DNA from 2 places in the Lysinibacillus sp. NPDC092081 genome. Region 1 is predicted to be linked to the other one. Evidence: riboswitches for the same ligand, from Rfam matches in the RefSeq annotation. Region 1 holds a riboswitch; the other holds the start of a gene.
What was found. Region 1 has a riboswitch for cobalamin ahead of ACIQLB_RS10410 (hypothetical protein). Riboswitches for the same ligand answer to the same signal wherever they lie in the genome.
Positions count from the first base shown of each region.

Region 2: another riboswitch for cobalamin. It lies ahead of ACIQLB_RS16730 (ABC transporter substrate-binding protein); the one in region 1 lies ahead of ACIQLB_RS10410 (hypothetical protein).

Region 1 is NZ_JBIVRU010000005.1:46,245-61,843, reverse strand. Features, by position in the region: gene ACIQLB_RS10495 (LLM class flavin-dependent oxidoreductase) at 1-320, shown strand, start outside; gene ACIQLB_RS10490 (YeeE/YedE thiosulfate transporter family protein) at 768-1,829, shown strand; gene ACIQLB_RS10485 (sulfurtransferase TusA family protein) at 1,846-2,070, shown strand; gene ACIQLB_RS10480 (metal-sensitive transcriptional regulator) at 2,328-2,588, shown strand; gene ACIQLB_RS10475 (rhodanese-like domain-containing protein) at 2,633-2,974, shown strand; gene ACIQLB_RS10470 (rhodanese-like domain-containing protein) at 2,987-3,283, shown strand; gene ACIQLB_RS10465 (sulfurtransferase TusA family protein) at 3,350-3,916, shown strand; gene ACIQLB_RS10460 (DsrE/DsrF/DrsH-like family protein) at 3,929-4,324, shown strand; gene ACIQLB_RS10455 (MBL fold metallo-hydrolase) at 4,412-5,539, shown strand; gene ACIQLB_RS10450 (sulfurtransferase TusA family protein) at 5,753-5,980, shown strand; gene ACIQLB_RS10445 (sulfite exporter TauE/SafE family protein) at 6,095-6,871, shown strand; gene ACIQLB_RS10440 (DsbA family oxidoreductase) at 6,885-7,589, shown strand; gene ACIQLB_RS10435 (c-type cytochrome) at 7,862-8,812, shown strand; gene ACIQLB_RS10430 (ABC1 kinase family protein) at 9,088-11,076, shown strand; gene ACIQLB_RS10425 (C40 family peptidase) at 11,624-12,838, shown strand; gene ACIQLB_RS10420 (hypothetical protein) at 12,979-13,224, opposite strand; gene ACIQLB_RS10415 (hypothetical protein) at 13,477-14,025, shown strand; cobalamin riboswitch at 14,254-14,455, shown strand; gene ACIQLB_RS10410 (hypothetical protein) at 14,713-15,255, shown strand; gene ACIQLB_RS10405 (ABC transporter substrate-binding protein) at 15,257-15,599, shown strand, end outside.
Region 2 is NZ_JBIVRU010000012.1:35,927-51,525, reverse strand. Features, by position in the region: gene ACIQLB_RS16735 (GTP-binding protein) at 1-864, opposite strand, end outside; cobalamin riboswitch at 1,012-1,197, shown strand; gene ACIQLB_RS16730 (ABC transporter substrate-binding protein) at 1,373-2,374, shown strand; gene ACIQLB_RS16725 (precorrin-3B methylase) at 2,428-3,102, shown strand; gene ACIQLB_RS16720 (S9 family peptidase) at 3,346-5,334, shown strand; gene ACIQLB_RS16715 (sigma-70 family RNA polymerase sigma factor) at 5,604-6,104, shown strand; gene ACIQLB_RS16710 (DUF4179 domain-containing protein) at 6,101-7,357, shown strand; gene ACIQLB_RS16705 (GNAT family N-acetyltransferase) at 7,554-8,096, opposite strand; gene ACIQLB_RS16700 (class I SAM-dependent rRNA methyltransferase) at 8,492-9,688, opposite strand; gene ACIQLB_RS16695 (alpha/beta hydrolase) at 9,751-10,668, opposite strand; gene ACIQLB_RS16690 (dihydrofolate reductase) at 10,841-11,320, shown strand; gene ACIQLB_RS16685 (HIT family protein) at 11,580-12,074, shown strand; gene trhA (PAQR family membrane homeostasis protein TrhA) at 12,125-12,760, opposite strand; gene ACIQLB_RS16675 (DegV family protein) at 13,033-13,875, shown strand; gene ACIQLB_RS16670 (GDSL-type esterase/lipase family protein) at 14,059-14,991, shown strand; gene ACIQLB_RS16665 (YpmS family protein) at 14,996-15,571, shown strand; gene msrA (peptide-methionine (S)-S-oxide reductase MsrA) at 15,584-15,599, shown strand, end outside.

The DNA.
Region 1 (15,599 bases):
AAACTTCTGAAGAAGCGTTCCAAGAATTTCAATCTATTATTGACCATGCTGATGAAGAAGCAATCCTGCAGTTCCAGAATCGCAAAGAAACGTTAGGGATGTGGAAAAATGCCACTCAGTTAAGTGATTTTGTAGCTAATAATGAAGGTTTTCGTACAGGGTTAATCGGTAGTTATGATGAAGTAATTGCAAAATTACAAGAATTAAGTAGCATTGGTATAGAAAAAGTGCTAATTACTTTTAAAGAACCGTTAAAGGAATTACCTGAATTTCATAAACATATTAGTACAAAACTAAATCACAGTATTTTTAACTCTTAAAACATTGTAATTCTATAGGTTAAATACAAAATGGAGGGATGCACTTCCTGAAATCGGCTTAGGAATTAGGCAAACTTTTATTTTTGCATAGCTTACAATTCCTTGGTAATCATACTGCGAAAAAAATTGATAAACGGTCATTATAAGAAACCTTTACAAAAAAATTATTAGCAGAATGAAGTTGAAAATTTACATGAGATTGGCGTGAAAGACGAAAAAATGCATTATGAATTCTTTGGTCCAGCCATGCAATTAACAAAATAAATAAATATACGGACCCTTGTTATAAGAAGTAGTTATCTACACTGTAGCAAGGGTTTTTGTGTGCATAGGTATGAAAAAAAGTTATTAGATTTTTCGAAGTTATAAAAAAGTAATTGAATTCGCAGTAAAACAAGTGGTAATATATCTTATAAGAATACTAGGGTATAGGAAGGGGAATAATGGATGGCTCAAATGGTTATTACAGGACTTATTTGTGGAGCTTTACTTGGGTTTGTTATGCAACGTGGTCGTTTTTGCTTGACTGGCGGATTCCGCGATATGTATTTAACAAAAGATAACCGTATGTTTTACGCATTACTTATTGCGATAGCAATTCAAAGTGTTGGTGTATATGCCTTAATTAGTTTAAAGGTATTTGAATTCAATGCTGGCTCTTTACCAATCGTAGCTGTTATTGTTGGTTCATTTATTTTTGGAATTGGCATTATTTTCGCTGGTGGTTGTGCAACAGGGACTTGGTATCGGGCAGGAGAAGGTTTAATTGGCAGTTGGATTGCATTAGCTGGATATATGCTTGTAGCAGCAATGATGAAATCAGGCGTATTGTTGCCATTGGATAAGGCTATTAAAGAAACGAGCATTGAAAGTAATTCTATTGCTGAGACAATTGGCGTAAACAACTGGTTGATTATAACGATTTTTGTAGTAGCTGTTGCATTTATCATTTACCGTGAGCTTAAGAAGCCACGATTGAAAATCCCGGGGTTAAAGCCGAAAAAAACGGGATTAGCACATATTTTATTTGAAAAACGTTGGCATCCATTTATAACTGCAACAATTATTGGTGTGATTGCAACTTTAGCATGGCCATTAAGTGCTGCTACTGGTCGCATACATGGATTAGGAGTTACAACACCTACTGCTAATATTTTGCAATTTTTGGTGACAGGACAAATTAGCTTCATCAACTGGGGTGTTTTCCTAGTACTAGGGATTTTCTTAGGATCATTATTCGCAGCAAAAATGAGTGGCGAATTTAGATTCCGTATTCCAGATACAAAAACAGCGATTAACAGCTTATGTGGCGGACTTATGATGGGGTTCGGCGCAGGTTTAGCAGGAGGTTGCTCAATTGGTAATGGATTGGTGATGACAGCGATGATGACTTGGCAAGGTTGGATTTCGTTAGGGTTTATGATTTTAGGTACATGGACAGCATCTTACTTTGTATTCGTTCGACCAAGTAAAAAAGCTAAGCAATCTACGCAAGTAATAACAGCGTAAGAAGGGGTGTTTTTATATGAAAAGAACATTAGAAGTAATGGGGATGGTTTGTCCATTTCCTTTAGTAGAAGCAAAAGAAGCTATAAAAGACTTAAATTCAGGTGATGAATTGGAAGTGCAATTTGATTGCACACAAGGTACAGAATCCATTCCTCGTTGGGCTGCTGAAGAAGGGCACGAGGTAACAGAGTATGAACAAGTTGGCGAAGCTGCTTGGACAATTACTATTAAAAAGAAATAAGCATTCATAAAGTCTATTTAAGCGGGAAATTCGATGATAGAATCGTCGGATTTCTCGCTTTTTTTTGTAACTGAAAGATAAGAAGATGAGGGTAACAACCTGAAAGTGACGGATAAAACGTAGATACAAGAGGAAAAAATCTTGGAATGATGACTAAGAAAAATTCGAGCTTTCATGTTGACATTATACCTAATGGGGTATATTATGAATCTCGTAAGCAAGTTCAATCAATCGCTTTGAAAGGAGGCATGAATAGTATGGCTTACGGTACAAAAACAGCTAATCGAGTGAAGCGAATAGAAGGTCAGTTGCGTGGTGTTTTACGCATGATGGAAGAAGGGAAAAACTGTAAAGATGTGATTACACAGCTATCTGCCGTGCGTTCTGCGGTTGATAGAACTATTGGAGTAATCGTTAGTGAAAATTTACTGGAATGTATAACGACTGCTGAAGGGGATGCGGGAAAAGTGAATACTGCCATTCAAGAAGCGATGGATTTAGTCGTGAAAAGTAGATAAATATTATATACCCTAAACAGTATGTGTGAGGAGGCGGATGTTACATGGTAACATGGACTATACTTGCTGTTGTTATAGCATTTTTCGTTTGGCGAATGAAGCCAGCGAAAGGGGTACAGTCGATTTCAGCGGCACAATTGAAAAATATTCTAAATGATAAGGATAAAGTTTTTATCGATGTGCGAACACCAGCTGAATATAAGGGACGAAATATCCCGCAGTTCAAAAATATTCCGCTCGGTTCTAGCTTTGACAAGATACCGAAGGACAAAGAGATCATTGTCATTTGCCAAAGTGGCATGCGCAGTAGTCAGGCATGTAAACAACTGAAGAAACAAGGATTTGAGCGTGTGACAAATGTCCGTGGAGGCATGAGCGCGTATTAGGAGGAGAATGGCGTGAAGGAAATTTCAACAATGGAAGTACAACAGGCTTTAGAGCAAGGTCGGGCAATAAATTTAATCGACGTACGCGAAGTAGATGAAGTGGAGGCAGGACACATACCGGGCATTATTCATATCCCACTTGGCTTACTTGAATTTCGTATGCATGAGCTAAATAAAAATGAACCATATGTTATGGTCTGTCGATCAGGTGGTCGTAGTGGAAGTGCTACTCAGTTTTTAGAAAGCCAAGGCTTCGATGTATCTAATATGGTTGGTGGCATGCTTGCTTGGGATGGTGAAGTAAAGTAAGCATAGGCGAGGAACCTGTAGAGCTTGCTATATTTTTTTAGTAAAAATAATACCCATATAGGTATAATGGAGGAAGTTATGAATATTAAGGCGGATTTTCAGCTAGATGCCAAGGGGCTTTCTTGTCCTATGCCAATTGTTAAAACGAAAAAGGGGATGGCTGATTTAGTAGATGGTCAAATTTTAGAAGTATCAGCAACAGATAAGGGCTCGAAGGCGGATATTGCTGCGTGGGCTGAATCTGTGGGTCATCAATATATTGGGACAGTGGAAGAAGAGAGTGTGCTTAAACATTACATTCGTAAATGCTCGGACGACACGATGGAAGAGCAAACATTTGAACATACAATGGAGTTAAAAGAGGTAATGGAAAGAGAAGGTCTTATTCTCGATGTTCGTGAGGAGGCAGAGTTTGCTTTTGGCCACATCGAGGGAGCAAAGTCTATTCCGATGGGTGAGCTAGAGGGACGCCTTTCTGAGCTTGATAAAGAGCAAGAGATTTATGTCGTTTGTCGAACTGGGAAGCGTAGTGATTTAGCTGCTCAAAAGCTTGCGGCACATGGTTTTACAAAGGTATTTAACGTTCTGCCGGGGATGACATCTTGGGCGGGCGATTTAACAAAACATATTTAGGAGGAATTTATTATGTCAAATAAAGTAGCGATAATTGCAAGTAACGGTGGTCTTTTCGATGCGTATAAGGTGTTCAATATTGCAACGGCAGCGGCAGCTACAGAGAAAGAAGTAGCGATCTTCTTTACATTCGAAGGATTAAATTTAATTCATAAACAAGGAATGTATGCATTACCTATGCCTGCGGGAGCGGAGCATTTTGCAGAAGGGTTTGCTAAAGCTAATGTACCAGCAATTCCGCAACTAGTGGAAATGGCACAGGAATTAGGTGTGAAAATGATCGCGTGTCAAATGACGATGGATGTAATGGGTCTAACGACGGATGATTTTATTGAAGGTGTCGAGGTTGGAGGAGCTGTGACGTTCCTAGAGTTTGCAAAAGATGCAGCACCGTCATTAACATTCTAATTAACATAAATGATTCGCTATATAGGCGGAGAGGACAATCCTTTCCGCTAAAAAAACCAATAAAATAATACCTCATGGGGTAATTGAGTGTCAGTTTTAAGATGGAATGCAGCAGAAGTAGCGAAAAAAGTAATTAATAATGAAGAATTATTTATTTTAGATGTTCGAAATGCGGATGCATTCGAAGATTGGAAAATTGATGGCCATAAATTTGAATACCTTAATATTCCGTATTTTGAGCTACTAGATGGTGTTGAGGATATCTTGCCGGCGATTCCAGCTAATAAAGATGTGTTAGTCGTTTGTGCGAAAGAAGGCTCATCACTGATGATAGCTGAGATGTTATCTGAAGCAGGGCGTACGGTGGCTTATCTAGCTGGTGGAATGAAAACGTGGAGTGAATATTTAGAGCCGATTAAAGTTGGAGATTTAACCGGTGGTGGTGAGCTTTATCAATTTATACGTTTAGGGAAGGGTTGCCTTTCTTATATGGTCATCTCTGAGGGTGAAGCAGCGATTATTGACGCCGTGCGTTTTACTGACGCATTCACAAGCTTTGCGGAAGAGAAAAACGTAAACATTAAATATGTGTTCGATACACATTTGCATGCTGATCATATTTCTGGTGGACGACATATAGCTGCAACTACTGGTGCTACGTATTATTTACCACCGAAAGATGCAGAAGAAGTTGTATTTGACTATACACCTTTACTTGATGGCACAGCTGTCCAAGTGGGTGCATCCCGAATTGATGTAGGAGCGATTTATTCGCCTGGTCATACAATTGGTTCAACGTCATTTGTTGTGGACAACAAGTATTTATTAACTGGAGATATTTTATTTATTGATTCAATTGGACGCCCTGATTTAGCGGGTCTTGCAGAAGATTGGGTTGGTGATTTACGCGAAACACTTTACAAACGATACAGAGAATTATCGGATGATTTAATTGTTTTACCGGCTCATTTTATGATTATTGATGAACTAAATGAAGATGGGACTGTAGCAAAACATCTTGGACAATTATTTGCCGAAAATCACGGCTTGAATATTAAAGATGAAGCAGAATTCCGAATTGTCGTAACAGAGCATTTGCCTCCACAGCCAAATGCATATCAAGAAATTCGTCGAGTAAATATGGGTAAGATTACTCCAACGCAGGATGAGCAGACAGAGATGGAGATTGGTCCGAATCGCTGCGCGGTTCGATAATTCGCTTATTTCGTACCCGTAAAAGTCCGATTGGTGAAGACTGATAGTGAGTGGGGGAAAACGCCCGCTTGTAAGATACTGAAATGCAATGAGTATGCATGGTTATAACGTATAAATACCGTGATGCGAGGGCGCTCATCCCTCGTGAATCGCGAAAAACAAACAGAACCGGCAAAATCGCTTACAACGTTTGCTGTTTCAAAGGAGAAAAATATGAAATCAAACTTACAACTAGATGCAAAGGGTTTATCTTGTCCGATGCCTATAGTGAAAACAAAAAAAGCTATAGATACATTGGCTTCAGGTGAAATTTTAGAGGTTCTAGTAACAGATAAGGGAGCTCTTGCGGATATTCCTGCTTGGGCAAAAGCTGGCGGTCATACAATTTTAGATAAATCTGAAGACGCTGGTGTCATTACATTCTTTATTCAAAAAGCTTAATGCAGGTGAGGGTTGTCTCTTCTATTTGAAGTTAAGAACAACCCTCCTTTCATTTGATATTGGTGGAAATGACAATGCCATTAAGGCGCAAGTGACCAGAAAGAAGGAAAAAAGATGGGTTTAGCATGGATCATTACAATATTTTTGATTGGTTTTGTCGGTTCATTTATATCAGGAATGCTGGGAATTGGCGGAGCAATTATTAAATATCCAATGTTATTATATATCCCACCTTTACTTGGTTTTGCAGCATTTTCAGCACATGAGGTATCAGGTATTAGTGCGGTAGAAGTGTTTTTTGCCTCTCTTGCTGGGGTGTGGGCATATCGAAAAGGTGGTTATTTAAATAAATCACTGATTATATATATGGGTAGTGCCGTATTAGCAGGAAGTTTCGTGGGTAGTTACGGCTCCCAATTTTTATCTGAAGTGGGGGTTAACGTCGTTTATGGTGTATTGGCATTGATTGCCGCAGTGATGATGTTTATTCCTAAGAAGCAAATTGACGATAAGCCATTGGATGAGGTAACGTTCAATAAACCGATAGCGACTGTATTAGCTTTTATTGTTGGTATTGGATCGGGGATTGTTGGAGCAGGTGGTGGCTTCTTGTTAGTGCCGATAATGCTAGTTGTATTAGGTGTACCGACACGTATGACAATCGCTACAAGCCTTGCTATTACTTTTATATCCTCTATAGGCGGGACAATTGGAAAATTGATGACGGGACAAGTTGATTATTATCCTGCATTCATTATGATTGTAGCAAGCCTAATAGCAGCTCCACTAGGTGCAAAAGCAGGGAAAAAATTAAATACAAAAATTTTACAAGCTATTTTAGCAGTGCTCATTTTGGCCACTGCCATTAAAATTTGGATAGATATATTGTAGGAGGCTGTAGTAAATGAAAATTGAGATTTTCTCAGATTTCACATGTCCGTTCTGCTACATTGGCAAAAAAGAATTGGAACGCGCCATTAACTTGGCAGGTTATTCAGGACAGGTAGAAATTGAATACAAAGCATTTCAAATTGGACCACATACGCCTAAGAAAGATGCACCAACTTTACATGAGGGTATGACTGCAAAATTGGATTCTACGATAGAAGAAGTAAAGGAAATTACTAAGGGTATAGCAATACGGGCCGAAGAGGTTGGTTTGCGTTACAATTTTGAAGATATGAAAACAGCGCATACTGAAAAAGCGCATCGATTGGCAAAATGGACAAAACAGTTTGGCAAAGAGTCGGTCTATACGGAAGAGCTTATGAGTGGTTATTTTACGGAAGGAAAAGACTTAAACGATGAGAGGTTCTTGTTAAAAGTCATTGAAAATTTAGACTTAGATGTTGAAATAGCAAAGGGTGTACTAGCATCGAACGACTTCAGTGAAGCTTTAGACAGAGATCGATATGATGCCCAACAATTAGATGTACAAAGTGTTCCGTTCTTTGTTTTTGAAAATCGTTACGGTATTAAAGGTGCTGAGCCAAATGAAGTTTTCGTACGAACATTGCATCAAGCGGCAGAGATAGCTGGGATTCAGCCGGTATTAAAGATGGTAGGCGATGGTGAAGCTATTTGTGCTGATGGTGAATGTAAATTATAGTGAAACGCTAAAATGTCGAGTACAGTGCTGTGCTTGGCATTTTTATCTTCATTCAGAAATGTTTATCGGCCCTGAAGTGAAGCGTTAGCTACAAATAGGAAATAGTACATACTATAAGAGGTATTAAGTCTCGTTTAATGTGTTATAGAACAATAAATTTCATAATTTTATCCGCTAAATGATTCTATTTACGTGAGGTGTGAGAAAATTCACATCGAAAAATATGCTGTTTTGCTAAAATATAGGTGATTATACAAAGGGGGGTATTGTAGATGAAACCTATAGTAGCAGGAGTAGCGGGGACAGTATTGTTAGCATGTACACTTTTTGTGGGGGCAGTCATTAGCGACAAAATTTTAGGGGATGCTAAAGGAGAAAGCAATGAAGCCGCTGTACAAACAAAAATACCAACATCAGCAGCTGCTCAGTCAGTTGTCTATGCGCCGCCAAGCATTGAAGAAGTACCAGATGGGCCTATGAAGGAAGCGATATTAGATGGCTATGAGCTTGTAAATAATACACATGTTGCTGCAGAAGAGTATGTTGGGAATCAATTGTCTTGCACAAGCTGTCATGCAGGGGCGGGTTACGATGAGCAAGTTTCGTCATTAGTAGGTGTTATGGCGAATTATCCTCAATATATTGCACGCTCAGGTGATATTGTAACGATTGAGGAACGTATTAATGGTTGTATGGTTCGCAGTATGAACGGAAAGAAATTTGACATGAATAGTAAAGAGTTAGAAGCGATGGTCTCGTACTTCTCCTATATTTCAGAAGGTGTACCTATCGGGGCAGAGCGTGAATGGGTAGGTACAAGTACTATGAAGAACATCCCTATACCGGATGTTAAGAACGGTGAGGAAGTATATGCCCAGTCTTGTATCGCTTGTCACGCAGTTGATGGCTCAGGCACTGGTGCTAATATAGGTCCGGCGTTATGGGGTGAAAACTCATTCAATGATGGAGCGGGTATGGCGCGAATGTCAAAAATGGCCGGCTACATCAAACATAATATGCCAGTAGGTGCAACTGGTACTTTGACAGATCAAGATGCCGCTGATTTAGCAGCCTTTATTTTATCGCAGGATCGACCTGAATGGGCAAATCATAATAAAGATTGGCCAAAAGGCGGACGTCCCAATGATATTATGAATAAAGAAAAACGGGAACAAGTTAAAAATGGCACAATAAATTGGGAACAAGTACTTTCCGCTAACTAAAATGAAGAGAGAGCGTCCCTTGCGAGTAGAAATAATACGCGTTTTGATTTACCTTTAGATAATTTATGTCTAAAGGTATTTTTTTATCTAAAGATGGAAATCTACATCTGAGGTTGTATAGGCAGATGAGACCTTGGAGTGCAGTGAAGTGGTTCAAAACCATATCCTTTAATAAAGAACTATTTCTCTGGTTACTCGTTCTAAACATTAAAAGAAGTACAGGTCGTAATTTGTTATACTAGCAGTATTAGGAAATAGCATCGGAGGTGACGCTGTTGATTTTTTTGAAATTTTTAATCCAAATCATTGTTGTATCAGGGCTTATTTATTTTGTAAGTGGTCGATTAATTGGTTCAAACATTAATTTTATACGTAGGGTTCTTTCTGTAGTCATTAGTGTGACGCTAACGTCCTTTGTTTACTGGTATACCTATTTACGTCATACAAACTTTTTATACGAACCAATGATGCAAACAGTGACAGAGGTCAGTACACTTGTTTGGATTGGCTGCATGCTACTAATTTCGATGCTGCTCTATCTCGTTTTTGAACTTTTCGATCCAAGTGGTATTACAGCTAGAGATCGCCGGAATGGCAAAAAAAATTTATTATTGCGGCTTCGTAGCTACTGGCGACAGCAAAAGCGTTTGCGTCAGGTGTTAAAAATAGCAGTGACAAATGGCGTTGTTCAAACGATTAAATACACAAGACAACGAGAAAATGAAAAGGAGCTTGCTATTGCTTTAAGGGTGACTTTGGAGCAGTGTGGTGGAATATTTATTAAATTTGGTCAGGTACTTTCTACTCGTAGGGAACTGTTTTCACCTATCTTTATTGACGAGTTAGAGAAATTACAACATAGTGTGAAGCCATTATCGTCAGAGCAGGTAACACAAATTTTAGAAGATTCACTTCCGAAGCCTATGAATGAAATATTTGCAAGCTTTCAAATGGAGCCTATTGCGGCAGCATCTATTGGACAAGTACATAAGGCACGATTGAAAAATTTTGATGAAGTCGTGGTGAAGCTACTACGTCCAGAAGTGAAGGGAATCATGCGAGACGATCTCGATATTTTAGAGGAATTTGCCAATTGGCTTTCAAACAAGTCTACATGGGCTGAGTCACTTGGTTTCCGAGAGCTTGCTAAAGGATTTGGCGATGGGTTACGCGAGGAAATTCATTTAGATATTGAGGCTCGTAATACAATGCAGGTGACGAATGCTCTTACCAAAAGCGATTATAAGGTAAGGATTCCTAAAATCTATCCAGAATATTGTCATGAAAATATTATTGTCATGGAATATGTACGGGGGAAAAGCGTTGCAAATGCTGCGGCTGAATTTAATCAATTAGAAAATAATCGTAGGCAGTTTGCACGGACTGTTTTATACTCCTTCATTGAACAAATGCTTTTTTCGGGTATATTTCATGCAGATCCACATCCAGGAAATATTCATATTGATGAGATGGATGGCACACCGATCCTTCTTGATTTTGGGGCTGTTGGCCGTTTGGGAGCTACACAACAAGAGGGCTTAAAGCTAATTTTAATGGGGATTCATCTAACTGATTCAAGTACTTTATTTGACGGCTTAACATTATTGGTTGAAAATGCTGATCATGCAGATCGTGCAAAGATAGAGCAAGCAATTGATCAAATTCTCTTGAAAATCTCTTACGTGGATCGAATTCCAACAGTGGAATTAATACATGCGTTATTTACGGTTGTTCGTGATTTCGGTCTTGCTTTCTATCCAGCAGTAGGTTTAGCGCTGCGTTCATTAGTAACATTGGAGGGGACATTACGGGTAATTGACCCAAGTTTTGATATTTTTACGGAAGCGAAAGATTTTTCATCCGCATATATGCGCGCAACCTTCCTGAAGCCATTTAAAGAACCGATGGCAACAAAGGAACGTATACAAGAAGAATTAGCAATGCTTATTCCGGCATTGCGCAAAATGCCAAGACGAGTTGACCAGCTCATTCAACGGGTGGAGAGCGGAAAAATCATCTTACATCACGATGTTTTTTCGGATGAGGATAATGCTCGTTTTATTACGAATTTGTTTTCCCGTTTCGTCTTACTTCTCGTAGGTATTACCTTTGGCATTATTTCTGTAGCACTTTTAGCAATCTCACAATTTATTCGTGACACGTACGCTGTTTACTTAAATACAGCCGCATACTTAGGCTTATTTTTATGTGCCATTCTTTTAGTACGGCTTTCTATCCAAGCGCTACGTTCTATGAGGCAATAGGAAGCGCCAACTCGGAGTGAAAATCAATCTTTGATTATTAAAACACATTATTGATATCTATTCTTTAGTCAACAAGCTGAGGTAGGGGAAATGCTCCCTACCCTCTTTTTATTTTAACTTATTTCAGCTGGTGTCCAAACATCTGCTGAAATAGAGGAACTGAGGCTAAGAACTTCACATCCTGTGAAAACGCCTTAGTGACCAACTTCATGTTGGCCTAACCGATTCCGGACGCAATTATGCCAGAGCATAATTGATAAATGCGCTCGATAAATATTACAAAAACATTACAAAACAAATAGTGGGTCTAATGGTAAAGTAGTTAAAAACGTTGTTATGTAGAATAAAACGTTATTTTGTAGAATATCTATGAATTTACGTGAATGTTACAAGAATGTTTCGAGTTTTACTAAACGATTAAAAAGACGTGAAATAGTATAAAAGTTATGCTAATAATGCTAAACTTTAAAAGGCTAATAAAATATAAGAATAAATGCAAGAAATCGTTCCAGTGATTACATTAAAATACTAAGAGCGAAATTGACTAGTGAAGGGAAAGAATAACGTGGGTAAACGAAATAAATGGCGTAAGTCGATGGTGCTAGCATTAGCACTAGCTGGCGGCTTATTATTTAATACAGTTCAACCAACCGTAGTGCACGCAGAAGAAACATCTCAACAAATGATTGATAAGAAAGCTAAAATAGATACAGAGGTTAAAAAACTTCAAGACGAATTAACTAAACTACAACAAGAGATCGATGAAAAAGTAAAAGTATTTAACAAAGTACAAGCAGATATTAAAGAAGTTGATGCAAATATTGTAGATACTAAAAAACGTATTGAGCAACGTTCAGCGATTTTAAGTGATCGTATGGCTGCATACCAAGCTCAAGATACTACTGTGGGTATTTATTTAAGTGCGGTTCTTGACTCAAAAAGCTTTGCAGATTTAATGGACCGTGTCGTAGCGGTAAAAACATTAATGGATGCTGACCAAGAATTAGTAGATCAACAAGAAGCAGATAAGGCTAACTTAGAGAATCAAAAAACAACATTAGATGAAAAACAAAAAGAGCTTCAAAAGCAATTCCAAGAGCTTCAACAAAAGGAAAGCGAAATGGAAGTAAAAAAAGCTGAAAATGAAGCGAAATCTCTTGCATTAAAGGCACAAATTGCAACGAAACAAGAAGAAGAACGTTTAGAAGCAGAACGTAAAGCAGCAGAGGAAGAAGCAGCTCGTTTACGTGCACTTCAAGCAGCTACTCCAGTTGTACAAGCAACAAACAACAATAGTAACAGTAACAACAGCAACGCTAACAATGGTAGCAACGCTAACAACAGCAGCAAAGCGAACAATGAAAAATCAACACAACAAGTCGTTGTTGGTTCTGGTTCAGGTACTGCATCTTCAGGTGATGCTATTTCAACTGCAAAGCAATTCCTAGGCCGTAGCTATGTTTGGGGTGGCAGTAACCCATCAACAGGATTTGATTGTTCAGGTCTTGTACAATGGTCTTACAAACAAGCAGGCGTATCTTTACCACGTACAGCATCACAACAATATTTAGCGACACAACGTATTTCAGCAGGTGAAGCACGTGTAGGTGACCTAGTATTCTTCAGCTATGGTTCAGGCATAGCGCATGTAGGTATTTACTTAGGAAACAACACGATGATCGATGCTCAAAACAAAGGTGTTGTTGTTGAATCACTTGATTGGTGGAATCAATATTTAGTAGGCTTCGGTCGTATTCAATAAGCCTTACTATTATATAGACGATTTAAATAGCGAAAAGGTCATCTTTGTAAAAACAAAGATGATCTTTTTTATTATTTGATGAGTATTAGAGTTTAGCCCATAACCAACTGATTAAAATATTACTTCAAACAATGCTATATTTAAGATCGAGCGAGTAAACCCATCACGCAACCGATAGGGTGATCCATTAATTTAGGGTCGACTACTCGACGAATAATGAGTAAAATAACATCTATGATGAATAAATTTACATAAGTAGATATTTTTACTACTATAGCCCTAGTTACTAAAATGATAATGGGGCCGAGAGAAGGAATATTACTAGTTATCCATATAATGATTGTCATCGTTATTGTGTATTTTGGTTGGATTTTAAAAGAGGCCAATAAAGTGTGACACCTCCAATAATAAAGCTAACGTGTAAAATGTATCTTTACATAACTGAAAGAAATGTTCCCTTGCATGTTTAGCCTCGTTTCTGATAATTTTGAAATATACAATACGGGAGCTTGCTTTGTAATTAAAATCATTTGCGACTTTAATTTCGTAGTAGTAAAGTAACGAATAATAGAAATGAAGACAACACTTACAAGTACACCATTTTTTACGTTCTGAAACAATAAAGGTAGGGATGAATCATGGAAAAAGAGATTTTGCAACTTTTTAGTAATTTAACAGAGCGTGACCGTGATATACAATACAAATCATACGAAGAATTAATGAAAATTATGCAGGAACCAGTTGATTGGACATATTCAGTTTGGGAACAACTTATTCAGGCTCTTACATACAAAAACGAACATGTGCGAGCAAGTGCTGCACAATTTTTATGCGCATTGGCAGCAAAAAGTGATCCTGAAGAAAGAGTATTAGAGGACTTTTTAAAGATTTGGGCCGTAACGTATGATGAAAAAACAGTGACTGCGAGGCATACTTTACAGGCAATTTGGAGAATAGGTTTAGCAGGGCAGGTACAAAGAGATTTAGTCGTTTCATATTTGGCGAAAAGATTTCAAATATGCTTAGACGAAAAGCACCCGACATTAATACGCTATGATATTATTGTATCCTTTAAAAAGCTATTCGATGCAACGAATGACCAAAAACTACTAGAGATTGCACAGCGTTTAATTGAGGAAGAGAGAGATGTTAAATACAAAAAGAAATATAAGAATGCTATCCGTTAAAAGTTATGAAATGTCTATTTTTTTGCGCAATACCTTCGTTAAGAAATAGTTTTTATAAAGTATGAAAAAATAAAACGACTGCACGATCAGGATGAATACCCATGGGGGCAGTGAAAATATCCGTGTGCAAAAGGTAATACATGCATGATTTTTCTCCATCGTATTGGTTTATTCAAATTCCACAGCTATTTTTTCCTATCAATCTATGTTAAACTGCTTTACAAGTGAATAATTCTTGCAGAATAAGGGTGCTGAACTATAGCATAATCGGGAATTCGGTGAAAAACCGAAGCTGTTTCCGCAACTGTAAGTACAGGAATCATAAAGATATACCACTGTCGAATTATTTGATGGGAAGGTTTTTTATGACTCACAATGTGATTGAATGAACTGTACAAGCCAGGAGACCGACCTTTGTTTGAACGTATAGATAACTCTTCGGAAGCTAGGAGAATATGCGGCAAATACATAGGCTATGTCGTATCATGCGACAATTTTTATGTTATTTTCGTTGTTTCCTTAGGAGTGGAAATAACGTTTTTTTTTATGTGCACTTATATTTCACCTGCTGAAATCCAAAGAAGGATGTTTATCTTCATTTAAATGAAGATAAAGACTCCGGACGACAATTACGCCAAGGCGAAATTAAAGTAAGAATTTTTCACGAAGGAAAGCGGGGACTTAGATTTGAAAAAAGATGCACGTTATTCTTGTTATCCATTTATGCGTGAAAAGGCATCAACTGTAGATTTTGAAATTCGAACGGATAGCCTTACAACACATATTGGCGTCGCTTTGGCGGCGGTAAAAAAGGAAACGGTAGAGGTAGTAGCAGATAATTTACTAGCCATTTTACCAATGGCTTACCATGTAAATGGCTCAGTCCGAGGTAAATTAGCGGTATCCGAAGATGATTTGACTTGGCTCAGTGATCGCTATGATTTCTATGTTAGTCATGTTAAGGATGAAATACAGAACTTTGTATTACCTCAAGGAACAGAGGCTGCTACTGCATTACATTTATGCCGTAGTGAGGCGAAAAAATCATATCGAGTTTTGCACAAAGTATCTGAAGAACGGGAAGTACCTGCTATTCTCTTTGATTATTTAGGATTACTAGCCAATGTATTTTTTGTAATGGCTGTCTTTATGAATCAGCAGGCTGGTATTGCTGAAATACCGTTTATTAGCAAGTCATACCCGATGAAAAAGAAAAAGGAGAATCAATGAAATGAAGAAAATGTTTAAGCTACAATGGCTTTCTGTGTTAATGCTAGCACTCGTATTAGTTGGCTGTGGCACGAAAGCGGATACTAATAAAGAGACTATTTCTAAAGAAGATCAACAAGTTGAGAAAACTAGCTATAAAGTTAAGGATGACCGAGGCGTAGAAGTAGAGTTTAATGCCGTACCTAAAACGGTTGTTTCATTGCAACCAAGTAATACAGAAGTTCTATTTGCTCTAGGTGTGGGTGATAAAATCGTTGGTGCAACTGAGTATGATACGTATCCAGAAGAAGCGCAAAAAATTGAGCGTGTTTCTGATTCTGTAAAATTCAATAGTGAGCGTATTT
Region 2 (15,599 bases), on a different contig from region 1:
GCCATTGTATAGTCGAATCTCAGTCACTTTTTCTGTTACATCTCCAAAGGAAAATTCATCACGCACATGTAACGTTCCTTGTTGTGCCTTTAAAAAAGTTAAGCGTTGATGCCCATCATGACGAATTTTAAACACTTCACCTTGGAACGGGGCATTGTTATTTAAATGTGTTTCTGTAAGTAGGGGAAGCTGTGCTAGGAATTCCTTTATCCCAATATCTTTCAAGGCAGAGCCAGAAAAACATAGAAAGGCCTTTTCCTGTTTAACCATCGTTTGTAAGTGAGTAAGGCAGCTAGAGCTATCCAATGTCTCATTAAGAAAAGCATCGAGAAGCTGCTCATCACGTTCAGCAAGCCACTCCATCATGTGAGTTGAAACATAGTCCGAACGGAGCGGTTCATCTACTAATAGTACATCCTGAGAGCAGTCCTTTTGAAGCTGTGCCATTACGGCTCCAACATCCGCTCCTTCACGGTCAATTTTGTTGATAAAGAAAAAGGTTGGAACGTGATATTGGCGTAAAAGTTGCCACACTGTTTCCGTATGACCTTGTAGTCCTTCAACCGCACTAACAATAATAATGGCATAATCCATAACCCGAATTGCACGCTCCATCTCTGGCGAGAAATCGACGTGTCCAGGTGTATCGATTAACGTATATGTATCATTTCCAATCGTCATGCGACCTTGCTCTGCAAAAATCGTAATGCCTCGCTGACGCTCTAGCTCATGATTATCTAGAAATGTGTCCTGGTGATCTACTCGACCACGGGCTTGAATACTGTTTGTATGAAATAGTAACTGCTCAGAAAATGTTGTTTTTCCTGCATCAACGTGAGCAAGTACTCCAATTGTTACATTCATAAAAAATCCTCGTTTCTATTAATTCATATCAACATTGTAACAGAAATGGGTGAAAAAATATTTCGTGTAGAGTTTATGTCGCAATAGTGTTAATATATTTATGATTATGATTTATTTGTAAGATTGTGTATCTGATTATTTACAACAAAATAAAAACGACGTATTGGTGCAAATGATTTTGTCATTTGCTTAAAAGGGAAATCGGTGCAAATCCGATGCTGTCCCGCAACTGTAAATGGGGAGTCTATACGAGATGCCACTGTAGCCACGCTATGGGAAGGCGTATAGATGATGAACCTAAGCCAGGATACCTGCCAATATATATTTTTTACTTAAACCACGAGGATGGAGATAGTGAACAGGTTGAAGAACCTTTCTTTCGCTATGCTAACCTCTTGGAAACAAGGGGATTTTTTTATGCCCTTTTTAACTTCTTGTAATACGAACTTGGTAGCAAAGAAGTCTAATGATTTCTTTCTATATATTTAACATCAAAGGAGAAGAGGACATGAAGAAATGGAAACAATTATGGCTTGTCTTTGCAATAGCATTGATCGCTATATTGGGCGCGTGTAACGCAAAGGACAAACCAGAATCTGCAGCGAAGGGTGAGAAAATAGAGCCTTCACAAGCTGAAACGACAGAAGTAACCATTGAAAATAATGGAACAACACAAGTATATAAGGAAGCACCCAAAAAAGCGATTAGCTTAAATCAGCACGTGACAGAAATTATGCTGGCTTTAGGTTTAGAAGATTCCATGGTAGGGACGGCATACTTAGATGATAAAATTTACGAGCCCCTGCAAGCTGCCTACGATAAAGTGCCTGTGTTAGCTGAACAGTATCCTTCAAAGGAGCAGGTTATTAATGCTGAAGCAGACTTTTTATACGGTGGTTGGAAAAGTGCCTTTGGAGAGAAAGGTGTTGGTACGCAGGAGGAGCTTGAGACATTGGGGATTCACACCTATTTACATACTGCCTCAAACATGACGAAACCTACTTTAGACGATATTTTCACAGATATTCGAAATATCGCAAAAATTTTCCGCGTTGAGGATCGTGGAGAAGCTTTAATTGAGAAAATGACAAAGGATGTCGAGGCAGTTCGAGCAAAATTACCGCAAGATGGGAAAGAAATGCGCGTTTTAGTGTTTGATAGTGGAGATAAAGATGTCTTTACTGCTGGACAGAACTTTATGAATGAGCTAGTCACTATGGCTGGCGGTAAAAATATTTTTGGTGATGTAGAATCAGGATGGACTACGGTATCAAAAGAGGATGTAGTAGAACGAAATCCAGAAGTTGTTGTAGTCGTTGATTACGGAGAAACTACAGCGGAAGAAAAAATAAATTTCTTAAAAAATGATCCAGCCCTAAAAGAAACGGAAGCAGTAAAAAATGAACGCTTTGTGATCTTACCGCTTTCTGCTGCGTCAGAAGGAGTTCGTGCTGCAGAAGCTATTCAAGTATTAGCAAAAGGCTTCTATCCTGAAAGCTTTAAAAACTAGAAAAAATCTGGGCTAGCGTTTTGCTAGCTCTTTTTTTATAAGGAGAGGAATAAATGAGTGCATTCCGTACAAATATACCGGATAAAACCTTTGAAAAGCTAAACAGTAATGGAGATTTTACTCGTCTTGCCGTAAGTCCCGGCATTATTAATAAGCATTATACTCCTGTACAATTTAAAACAATAGCTAAGGTTGTAGGGGAAACTGGTGCTATCAAATATTCAGCCTCTTACAGCATATTATTATCTATTCCAACAATAGATGTAGCAAATACGATTGAGGATCTAGAAGATGCTGGTCTGTATGTGGCAAAGCAAGGACCGATTGTGGCGATGAAGGCCTGTGATTTTTGTGATGGGGATAAGATGGAGGCAGCACCGATTACTGAACAGCTATATCATTCATTAGAAGGAATAACGGTCCCTACAAGATTACGTGTAAACGTCAATGGCTGTGCCTCTGCCTGTTATAATGCGGTGTATGATGATATTGGGCTTGTCTATCAAAAGGATAGCTTTGACGTCTATTTAGGAGCAGTACCAATGGGGGCGAATGCACAAGCCGGAGCTCTATTTGCAAAAAGGGTAGGCGTGGAGCATATTGAAGATTTTTTAAAGCAAATCATCAGTCTCTATAAGGAACATGCACGTCCAAATGAACCTTTTTATAAATTTTATAGCAGAACAAAATCTGCTGATTATTGGAAGATGTTAAAAAGTAAGACTTAATCGAATTATGAAAGCAAGAAATTTTATTTGGTTGTTAATCAACTATAATTAATTCCTAGTTCAATACGGTGAACAATATAGATGTCTTGCTCAATAATATTCGGGTCACCCGTTGGAATTCTCACCACTGTAAAATCCTCTCTGGGATAAAAAAACAATTTCTCCTTAAAAGCAGGAATAATACTTAGGGCGTCGAAATATTCTACTAAGTAATGAAAATTCAACACAAAGGGGATTTAAAATATGACTTTGAAACAAGGGATTCAACCAGAAGATCTATATCAATTAAAATCTGTGGCAGATCCACAAGTATCACCTGACGGAACAGAAGTTGTGTATGTAGAGACGCATATTGATGAGAAGAAAAAGGACTACGTGTCTAATTTGTTTTACATAAACTTGCATGAAAAAAAGCCTCAACAATGGACATTTGGTGAAGATAAAACGAATTCACCTGTTTGGTCTCCTGATGGCAGTAAAATAGCGTTTGTATCAACGAGAAATGGCAAACCACAGATTTTTGTGCTTTCTAAAGCAGGTGGGGAAGCGAAACAAGTTACTAATTGTAAAAATGGTGCGACATCGCCTGTTTGGTCTCCGTGTGGTAAGAATATAGCATTCTCGGCAAATTTAGGTAAAAATGAAAGCGTTTATGATAAAGCTGAAAAAGATAAGAAAGAGGATAAAGAACTTAAACCACTTGAAATAGAAAAGATGAAATATAAGTCAGATGCTGCTGGGTTTATTGATATGGAGCAATTTTCTCAAATTGCCATCGTCAATCTGGAATCTGGAGAATTAGAGCTAGTTACGGAAGGAAAACATAATTTACAACTTGGTACATGGTCTCCAAACGGAAAATATCTTTCTTACATTGCTGACTTAACAGAGGATCAAGATTTTTCATTCGTGTGTGATATTTACTTATTGGATTTAGAAACGAAACATGGTCGCAAGTTAACGGAAGGAACAGGGGTGTTTTACCAAACATCATGGTCACCGAATAGCCGTTACGTAGCTTATATTGGAAGTGAAAGAGAATTTGAAAATGCGACACAAGCAAAGCTATGGATTTATGATTTGGAAAATAACAATACGACATGTGTAACGAGTGAATTTGACGCGTCAGTCGGTGATTTTGTCGTCGGTGATTTCCTGCAAGGTGTCGTTGCTCCGCGTATCCAATGGTTGGATGATAACAAAAGCTTTTACTTCCAAGTGACGGATCATGGAAATACAGCGATTTATTTTGGCAATCTATCTGGAGAATTATATCCAGCTATTCATGATGATCAGTATGTCTATGGTTTTACGCTTGATCATAAAAATGATAAAGCAGTAGTCGCAATCAGCACGACTACAAACCCTGGTGATCTATTTTACGTAAATTTAAATACCGGTGAAAAGGAACAGCTTACTACAGTTAATGAAGAATTTTTAAAGACGAAAGAATTATCTGTTCCAGAAGCAATTGAATATGAAGGGGCAGATGGCTGGAAAGTAAGCGGTTGGATGATGAAGCCTATTGGCTATGAAGAAGGAGAAAAGTACCCACTTATTCTTGAAATCCATGGTGGACCTCACGCTATGTATGCCAATTCATATTTTAACGAATTCCAAATTCTTGCTGCACAAGGTTATGCGGTTCTCTTTACGAATCCTCGCGGAAGCCATGGCTACGGTCAAAAATTTGTGGATGCGGTTCGTGGTGATTATGGCGGCAATGATTATAATGATCTAATGGCCGCTGTTGACTATGCATTGGAGCATTATGATTTCATTGACAAAAACCGTCTCGGGGTGACAGGTGGGAGCTATGGGGGCTTCATGACAAACTGGATTGTCGGTCATACAAATCGCTTTAAAGCTGCTGTTACGCAACGTTGCATTTCTAACTGGATTAGCTTTTACGGCGTAAGTGATATCGGCTATTACTTCAATGACTGGCAAATCCAAGCGGGACTTGACGATATAGAGAAGCTATGGAATCATTCGCCACTTAAATATGTAGACAATGTGGAGACGCCACTGTTGATTTTACACAGCGAAAAAGACTATCGCTGTCCGATTGAACAAGCAGAGCAATTATTTATTGCCTTAAAACATCGTAAAAAAGAAACTAAATTTGTTCGCTTCCCTGAATCCAATCACGAACTTTCTAGAAGCGGAAAACCAACGTTACGAATCAATAGACTAGAATATATTAGGGATTGGTTTGTGAAATATCTATAAAATAAATATAGGTGGCAAAAGAAGTGAAAATACTCCTTTTGCCACCTATTATTTTTACATGCCTTGTTTAACAAAAGCTGTTTTCGTAAAGATTGCTACTCTTCAACTAACGGCGCAGGTTCGTTGAAGAAGGAAATAAAAATATCTTCAAAGGAACATCTTTGACGCAAAGAGTAAAGGCAAATCCATAGACGGTTTCCTAAATAATTTTAAAATTTTTGAACGAAATGAAGCATCGCTCCGTCTAATGGAGGAAGGAGGCGAAAAGGATGGAATTTGAAATCGTGCAGCGTGCTATTCGTGGGGATCATCAAGCGATACTTTCACTTATTGAAATGGATGAAGATATTTTATATCGCATGGCTTTTACATATCTGAAAAATGAGGAAGACGCTTTAGACGTGATGCAGGACCTAGTTTACAAGGCACTGAAAAAAATGCATACCGTTAAACAGCAAGAATATGCCAGAACATGGCTCGTGCGCGTCTTAATCAATTGTTGTAAAGACCATTTACGAAAACGTCAACCAACCGTTTCAATTCAGGAACATCACCAAGTTGAATGGGTCATCTACTCTGATATGGAGAGGTTATTGGAACACTTATCCTTGTCGGAGCAGCAACTCGTCTATATGAAATATTTTCAGCAACTAAAAAACAAAGAAATTGCCGAGTTAAATCAAATTCCGGAGGGTACTGTAAAGTCTAAGCTTCATCACATACTAAAAAAGCTTAGAAACTTCGCTGGAGAAAAGGAGGACTGGCTATGAGTAAACTACCGATTAACGTTCCAAAAGAGAAACTTCAACAAGTACGGATGGATATGTTTCGTAAAGTTCAACGAGAAAAAAGAGCAAAGAAGCGCATTGTTTCGGTTTCAATAGCCTTTTTGTTTTGCTTAAGCTTTTTATTTTCAATTCGTGTTTCTCCTACTATTGCTAGCCATGTTGCAAAAATACCTGGCTTTCAAGCAATTGTATCTGCGGTTGTAAGAGATAAAGGGATAAAAGATATTGTGGACAATGACTACTATGAAGAAATCAATGCGACGCAGTCTAAAAATGGACTATCGCTTACATTGCAAGGCGTGATTGCAGATAATTCAGGATTAGTACTTTACTATGACGCCGATGCCTCATTTGATATTTCGGAATTACACTTGGAGGAAGTTCATTTGTTTCAAGGGAACGAAGAAATTAAAGGGGGTTCATTTACAAGCAATTCATCACATCAAACACGCATCTCTTCTTCGGTAGATTATAGTTTTTCAGAGCCTTTCGCTTATACATCAAAGGATTTTAAAGCGGTTTTTCGTTTTTATGATAAAGATAAGGGGAACATTGAAATGACGATACCGTTTTCACTACAAAACGAAATCGCAAAGGAAAAAATTATTACTGCGAATCGTATTGTAGACGTAGGTGGTCAGAAATTTACGATTACACAAATTCGCCGTTCTCCACTAAGAACGGCAATCGATATTGAATTAGATGAAGCGAATACGATGCAAATTTTAGCGCTTGATGATATTGCGGTCGAGACGGAAAATGGGGAGCGAAGAGAAGCGGTCGTTAAAAATGCCATGTATATAAGCCGAAATATTCGCGACGGCAAATTCACACTAAATTTACAAAGTAACTATTTCCATGATTCAGATTCACTCAAAATATTAATTGGAGCTGTTCATGCCGTTCCAAAGGGCGAGGATTTTATCGAAGTTGATTTTGGCACAAAAGAAGTACTCACGAAGCCCGAATATTTGGATTGGGATATTTCTTTGCAGCAAGGTGTATCCGTTGCTGCAAAGAAATGGGATGATAGAGTGCGACATTCGTTTCTAAATAGTGCTGTAAAAGCAGATGGCACACCGTTAGAATTTACAGGTGGCTCTTACTCAGATGATGAGCAGTACCTATATGCAACGGAGAACTTTGAAAATTATGATGGCAAAGCAAAATTATATATTAGCTATTACTTCAATCCTATTGGAAAAAATATTGAACTGAATATTCCATTGAAATAAAGTAAAGATGTTCAAAAAGGCTCTCCTTTTTGAACATCTTTTTAATTTTTTCATACTTGTGGTAATATTCCTGTATTAGGTCCGGGTAAAGCCTACCGAATCATTTCAACAACAATCTTTTAGAAAACAGCCTTATCAAAAGAAGAATTAAGGTAAAGGAACTAAATAGTCGGAAACATCTTTTTGAGAAACTAGGCTATTTATTAATTATTCCATAATATACTAAATCCTCGTATTTACCGTCTTTAATAATATGTTCCTTTAAAATTCCTTCTTGTTTCATGCCAATCTTCTCCATTACTTTTCCTGAAGCAGGGTTCGTAGAAAAATATCGAGCAAACACTTTATGCAGTTTCTTTTCTTCAAAAGCAAATTGTACAATCGATTGCGCTGCCTCCGTGGCATAGCCTTTTCCCCAATACTCCTCGCCAATCCAATAGGCTATTTCACCTTGATTAAAATGTTTATTATTCGATAACGCAATGGCACCATATAATTCGCCAGTTTCCTTATCTGTAACAGCAAACTCGTACGAAATATCCTCCATAAAATAATCGTAATGATGTTCTATCCATGATAATGCATCATTTAAGCTATAGGGATAAGGTAGGTACATGGTGCTTTTATAAATATTATAATTATTGCAAAGCTTTGTAACCGTTTCTGCATCGGATTTTTGAAATAGTCTAAGAACGAGTCTTTCTGTAGTAATCATTAACTTTTCACGAACATATCTCATTCAATCATCTCCATTTATCAATATTTTATAAAATGAAAATCACCAAAATTAAGAATGCCAAATGTTAAAACGTATGCCATGAGATAAGTTGATCTTCGTTTCGACTGGGCGACTCCTTGGGGATCAGCGATAGAGGAACGAAGGCTAAAACCATCACATCCTGTGATAACGCCTTCGTGACCAACATCGTGTTGGCCCGAGACCCTGCAGCGAAGCGAAGCGGCAAAGCGCCCAAACGGAACGGAAATCAACCCTACGTTATGGTGATAGGACTATAATTATAAATTACATTATATGGCATACAGAAAATTCTAACAATACATGAAAGAGTTTTTCTGTTTATTCTTCCCAAACAAAAAGACAGAATCACCTGGAAGTGATTCTGTCTAGTTCAATTAGTTGAGTTTTTGAATAAAAACAACCTTTAAGTAATTGAATTCTGGGTATTCACGTGGGGCACGGAAATCCTTTGGTAAGCTAAATTCTTCAACAATTTTATAGGCTGTTTTAGTTTCTTTAAATGCTTGGTCAATAAAGCTCTTGAACTTTTTCATCCCAAAGCTTGCATTGTTCGTTGAAGCAACAATGACACCGTTTTTCTCCGTAATGGCGATTGTATCTACGAGTAATTTAGGATAATCTTTCGCAGTTGAGAACGTTCTTTCCTTCGTACGTGCAAAGCTAGGTGGATCTAAAACGACAAGGTCAAATTTTAAATTATGGCGCTGAGCATATTTAAAATAGTTGAAGACATCCATTACTTTAATATCCTGTGATTCGTAGTCAATACTGTTGACGCTAAATTGCTCAATTGTTTTAGCTAAACTACGCTTGGCTACATCTACACTAGTTGTTTTTATTGCTCCTCCAAGTGCCGCTGCGACAGAAAATGCTCCCGTATAAGAGAACGTATTTAGCATATTTTTACCGTCCGAATAACGATCACGAATGGCAAGTCTCACTTCTCGTTGATCAAGGAAAATACCTGTCATGGCTCCATCATTTAAATTGACAGCGTATTTCATACTATTTTCCGTTACGATAATCGGAAATTCGCCGGGTGTTCCCATGACGAAATCGTCCTGTTCCATATACTGTCCTTTAGTATCGAAACGTTTTTTCTCATAAATGGCTTTGTAATCTACTGTCTCTGCTAGTGCTTCATATACCTTTTCTTTAAATGAGTAAATGCCTGCGCTATACCAGCTTATCATATAGTAAGAATCGAAAAAGTCGATTGTCATACCGCCTATGCCATCACCTTCGCCATTAAAGATTCGAAAGGCTGTTGTTTGAGAATCGTTGAAAAATGCTTCTCGATTTTGAATGGCCTTTTTAAATTTTTTCATAAAAAAGGCTTTGTCTATTTTTTCGTTCGCATCGTTTGTTAGCACCCAACCAATACCTTTGTTTTGTAAGCCATAGTATCCTGTGCCAATAAAACGGTTATGATTGTCCATAAGTCTTAGAAGTGCACCTTCTTCTTTAGGAAGATGGCGTGCATCAACTGCATCTTTTGAAATGAGAGGATAGCCTTTTTTTAATTGATCAGAAAAGGGATTGTTAATTTGTAAAGCAGTAGTTTGTGTCATGTTGTCATCCTTTAAAAAACATTTTGCTCTATTATCGCACTATTTTATGCTGATAGACAAACTTATTTCACGAAATTAGCAATTTTTTCAGCTGTTTCGATCGTTGCTTGTTCGAAAAAATTCATTTTACTAAAGTAGCTATGGATTAAACCAGTCATATTTACATGCTCAACAGTCACTCCGGCATCCGTAAGCTTTTGTGCGTATGCAAGACCTTCATCGTAAAGGACATCTGCCTCTGCAGCAATAATGATCGTTTTCGGTAAAACACTTAAATCCTCAATCTGAAGTGGGGAAACAAGAGGATCCATATAGTTTGGTTGATCTGTGTAATGACCTGCAAACCACTGCATCCCTTGTTTGTCTAAGCCGAAGTGTTCCCCGTAAGCATTGTAAGAAGTCGTTGTAAAATCAACATTGACTACAGGATAAATAAGTGCCTGTGCTTTAATCGCAGGTCCATTTAATGTCGCAGCTAAGTAGGCGACAACTGTTGCTAAGTTTCCGCCTGCGCTATCACCAGCGACTGTAAGATTTGCGGTATCTCCACCGAAATTTCCGATGTTTTCGTAAACCCATACGAAACTGTCATAAGCATCGTAGAGCGGGGTAGGGAATGGATATTCTGGTGCTAGGCGATAATCAACCGATACAACGATTGCTTGCGCTTTTTCTGCTAATAGCTGACAGCCTGCATCCGTAGAGTCTATATTTCCAAATACCCAACCGCCTCCATGATAATAAACAATGACTGGAAGTTTTTCGTCTAAAGTAGGTCTATAAATACGCACATTAATTTGTGCACCATCTCGAACTGTTATTTTTCTATTGTCAATTGCCGCGAGCTGCGGGCTATTTGGTAACGTACATTTTGGCACTATTCGAACGGCTCTCGCTTCTTGTGGTGTTAATTCATAGTACTGTTTAGAAGATTCACTTGCTTTTATATAATGGATCGCTTCATCTCTTAATTTTGTCATCTTCATCAATCCTTTAAATTTCTTTTGTTAACCTTATTATAAACTATTCTTATAAAAATACTAGGATTTAGAATCAGAAAAGAAAATAATTTAATTTCTAAGCAGAAATAATCTGATTGTAAAGTAAAATTATGTTTATAATATAATGAACGATAGTATTTGGAGGGACAATATGATTTCTTTAATTGTGGCACATGATAATAATTATGTGATTGGCTATGAAAATGGCATGCCGTGGCATTTGCCTGGGGATTTAAAATATTTTAAGGAGAAAACGATGGGGAAGCCAATGATTATGGGGCGTAAAACATTCGAATCCATCGGTAGACCGCTTCCTGGTCGACGTAATATTGTGATTACTCGCGACGATAGTTACCATGCGGATGGGATTGAAGTAGTGACAAGCTTAGAGGGTGCCCTCGCCCTTGCTGGGGATGTTCCAGAAATTATGATTATTGGCGGCGAGCAAATTTTCCGCTTATGCATGGATATAGCAGATCGCTTGTACATTACAAAAATCAATCATTCGTTTAATGGGGATACATACTTCCCGAAATATGAGCAGGATTATGTACAAGTATCCTCAGATGCACCAGAAACAGCACCAGAGGGTTACACATTCCAATATGAGATTTTTGAACGTAAGAACTAAAGAAAATAGGTAGAAGCACGGTTAAGAATGACTGTGCTTTTTTTGTTACTAAATAAAGGTGTTTGGAAATATTTGTAGAATAAATGATTGTAAGGCTCATCAGCATAACGTGGGGTTGATTTACGTTCTGATTGGGCACGTAAAATTCGATAAGTCCATCGCAGTTGATGGAAAGAAACGTCAAAGTGACGGAAAGAGCCACCAAAGCGACGGAAAGACCGCCCGTAGCGACGGATAAAATATGAGAAGGGGAGCATCTGTGAGAAAAATAACCTTATCAAATGGAGAAACGATAGAAGTTGAATGTTTGAGCTGTGCAATAACGAGTGGACGCATTGAACTGGATGGGGGCGTAGTCATTGAAACGGATTATTTTCATGCCCATCAAGATGTTGCTTATCCGATAAAAGGATTAATCATCTTGGCTTCTAAGCGCCATATTAAATACTTTGACGAACTAAACGATGAGGAAAAAATAGATTATATAAACCTTTTATCAAAAATCAGAAAGGCTCAAAGGGACGTTTTGGGGATAGAGTATGTTTATTATTTTTATAATGAAGATACGACACACCATTTTCATACGTGGATGGTGCCGCGCTACGAATGGATGTACGAATTTGGACGTTCAGTAGAATCGATTCGACCCGTTCTACTTCATGCGAGGAATAACATGAATAATGAAGAAAATAAGCAAGAAATGATGTGGGCAATAAAGGCATTAGCGGAGGAACTAAGAGGTAACACCCAATAACAAAAAAATCGCTCCTAGGTATGTGTAGGGCGATTTTTTTTGTTTAATTTTTATAAGTAAAAATAAACACAAGCATACATCGCACCACAACCAGCTAACACAAACAAATGCCAAATTGTATGATTGTAGGGAAGTGAGCGCCATGCATAAAAGAGAGCTCCAATCGTATAGAAAAGCCCGCCCGCTAACAGTAAAGCAAAACCATGAAAACCTAAGAAAAGATAGACAGGTTTTACAGCAAAAATAATCAGCCAGCCCATACCGATGTAAAAAATTAAAGAAAGTTTCTCAAATCGATTAATAAAAAAGCATTTAAAAATAACGCCTAGTATCGCAAGTGACCAAATTATACATAATAAAGTAATGCCCAGCGTGCCACCAATTGCGATTAATAGAAAAGGTGTATACGTTCCTGCAATTAAAATGTAAATAGAGGAATGGTCAAGAATAGCGAAAAAGTGCTTATATTTTTCTGGCATACTATGTAGCAATGTTGACATTAAAAATAAAATGATCACAGAGGCACCAAAAATAGAAAACGTAGTAATTTGGAGCGCACTTCCGGTTTGTACAGCTGCTAAAATTAGAACAACTAACGCTGGTATACTTGCGATAAATCCAATGCCATGTGTAATGGCATTCCACAATTCTTCCTTCCATGTTTTGTAGTCAAAAGAATCTATCATATCGAACACTCCTTTCGTGCATATGTTTACTATACCCCAATAATTTTCATCCTGGTATTTACATTTGTCATGTTTTCAACATCAAAAGTGTCATATAAATGTTGAAATGCTTGAGGGACTTTGTTAGACAAGGAATCGACAAAGCGCTATAGTATCCAAGGAGCGAATACAAATGGACTGAAACGAGTGAAATCTAATGACAAATGTCATGTTTACATAATGATTCATTAGTCTATATAATAAATTTTAATGAAGTAAAAGGATGTGTCGAAGTGGGACGAATTCATATAGTAACGGACTCAACTTGTGATTTAACAAAGGAAGAAATAGCACAGCACGGTATACATATTGTGCCTTTAACGATTCAAATTGATGGAAAAACATATACAGATGGTGTTGATATAGAGCCACAATCTTTTTTAGGGACAATGAAAAATGCCGAAAATTTACCGAAAAGCTCACAACCTGCACCGGGGAAATTTAAAGAATTATACGATGAGCTAGGTAAAGACGGAGATCAAATTATTTCGATTCATATGACTGGTGGTATGAGTGGAACAGTTGAATCGGCTCGTCAAGCAGCGCAAATGGCGGATGCAGATGTAACTGTTATTGATTCACGTTTTATCGCCTTTGGTCTAGCTTTTCAATTACGTGAGGCAATTAAAATGCGTGATGCAGGTGCTACTGTCGAAGAGATTATTGCACGTCTGGACAAGGTTCGCGAAAATACGTATTTGTATGTTGTTGTCGACACACTTGAAAACTTAATTAAAGGCGGACGAATTGGGAAAGGTACAGGTTTTATCGGTTCATTGCTGAACATAAAGGTCATTGCAAACTTAGAAGGTGGCGCTTACAATCCTGTATCTAAAGTACGTAGTCATAAACAGGTTGTGAACTACTTATTTAAACAATTCCAAGCGGATACTGCTGGAAAAACAGTAAAGGCAGTTGGAATTTCTCACGCTGAGGGACTAACAACGATGGGTGGACCATTAAAAGAATTAATTGAGGGAACAGGTTTTAATGAAGTAGAAATTGCCTTTACTTCACCAATCATCTCGACACATACGGGCCCAGGTGCAATCGGTTTTATTTATTTTGCAGAATAATATATGAGAGCTACTACATAAATAATTGTAGTGGCTTTTTATTATTGAAAGGTAAATACCTATTTATACAATCAGAAAAATGTTGTAAACTCCACTTTTTAAAGAATACCTAGGTATAGCCACTTTTCATTGCAGTACGAACTATTCTATAATAGAAGTAAGCAAATGATGGAAGGTGGTCAAATGAGCATTTGGCGAATGATAGTTTTGTCATGTTTGACCGTCATAGTACTAAGTGGTTGTGCAATATCAATAGATGAACCGAATCCGCAAGCCGAACCAGAAGGGGAGCACGCAGGGACGGAGCAAGATATGAAACAGGATGAGCAACAAACAGAAAATGAGGAAAAAACCTCAAAGAATGTATTGACGCAAATTTTTGAACATTTTTTTGAGCCATCACCAGAGGATTTACGGAAAATTGATGATAAAAACGCAAAGCAACTACAATACTTAGCACTCGGAGATTCTTTAACAGCCGGTGTTGGTGATGAGTATAGTAAAGACGGTTTTGTTGGAAGATTAACAGATTCATTGGGAGCTTGGCCCTCGATTTCAGATGTTGAAGTCGATAATCGAGGAAAAAGAGGAAGACGTAGTGATCAGCTATTAAAATTAGTGGAAAAAGGGCATTATGATGAAGAGTTGCAAAAAGCACAGCTCATTTCAATTACTATGGGTGGAAATGATGTCATGAAGATTGTTAAACACGATCTGTTTAATTTGAAACGCGATGCTTTTGATAAAGAATTGCGGGCATATAAGAAACGCTATAGTAAAATTATTGAAGGTATACGAGCAAAAAATCCAACAGTGCCTTTATTACTTATCGGTTTTTACAACCCATTTTCAATCGTGACAAATGAAGCGAATGAATTTGATACAATTATTACCGAGTGGAATAAAGTCATTGAAGACATAGCAAAGAAAGATACTAATGCGTGCTATGTATCAGTGGAGGACTTGTTTGATTCAAATAAAGAGCTCGTTTATCATACGGATTTCTTCCACCCAAATGCAAAAGGCTATGACAAAATGACAAATCGAATTTTAAAAGCAATGGAGAAATGTAACATGGAACAAAAGATTAACAAGGAAATAGGCTTCGAGGAGTGACGAAATGAATAAATGGAAATTTGCATTTTTTGCCTTAGCAGGCACAGTGCTTTTTGCAATCCTCCTCGTCGTTTTTTTAGCAACTAGACCAGTAGATGGAGTAAATTTTGCGGAGAGTTCAAAAGGTGAAAATGAAGTAAAAGGAAATGTACTTGTTGTGCAAACAACAAGAAAGGAATTGGAATCTATATCGAAGAAGTATTTAAAGGATGCGGGGTCACCATTACCGTTGGACTTTACGATCGGTGACGATATTCAATTGAAAAGTACTTTAAAGGTTTTCTATACAGAAATCGATATTTCTATGAACTTCGAACCGATAGTCGATGAGAAAGGGAATATTATTTTAAAACAGACAGGAATGAATGTTGGGCTGTTGAATATTCCGCCTGAGACAACGATGAAAATTATGCGAGACACGGTGGACTTCCCTTCTTGGATTTCAATCGATCCAAATAAGGCAGAAATCTATATTGATTTATCGCGCATTAACATTGCTTCAGGATCTCGTATCAAAGCAAAAGAATTAGACTTACCAAAGGATAAGATTTTACTGGAAGTTATTGTTCCTGGTGCATAAGGAGTGAGATAAATGGCAAAGCAATATG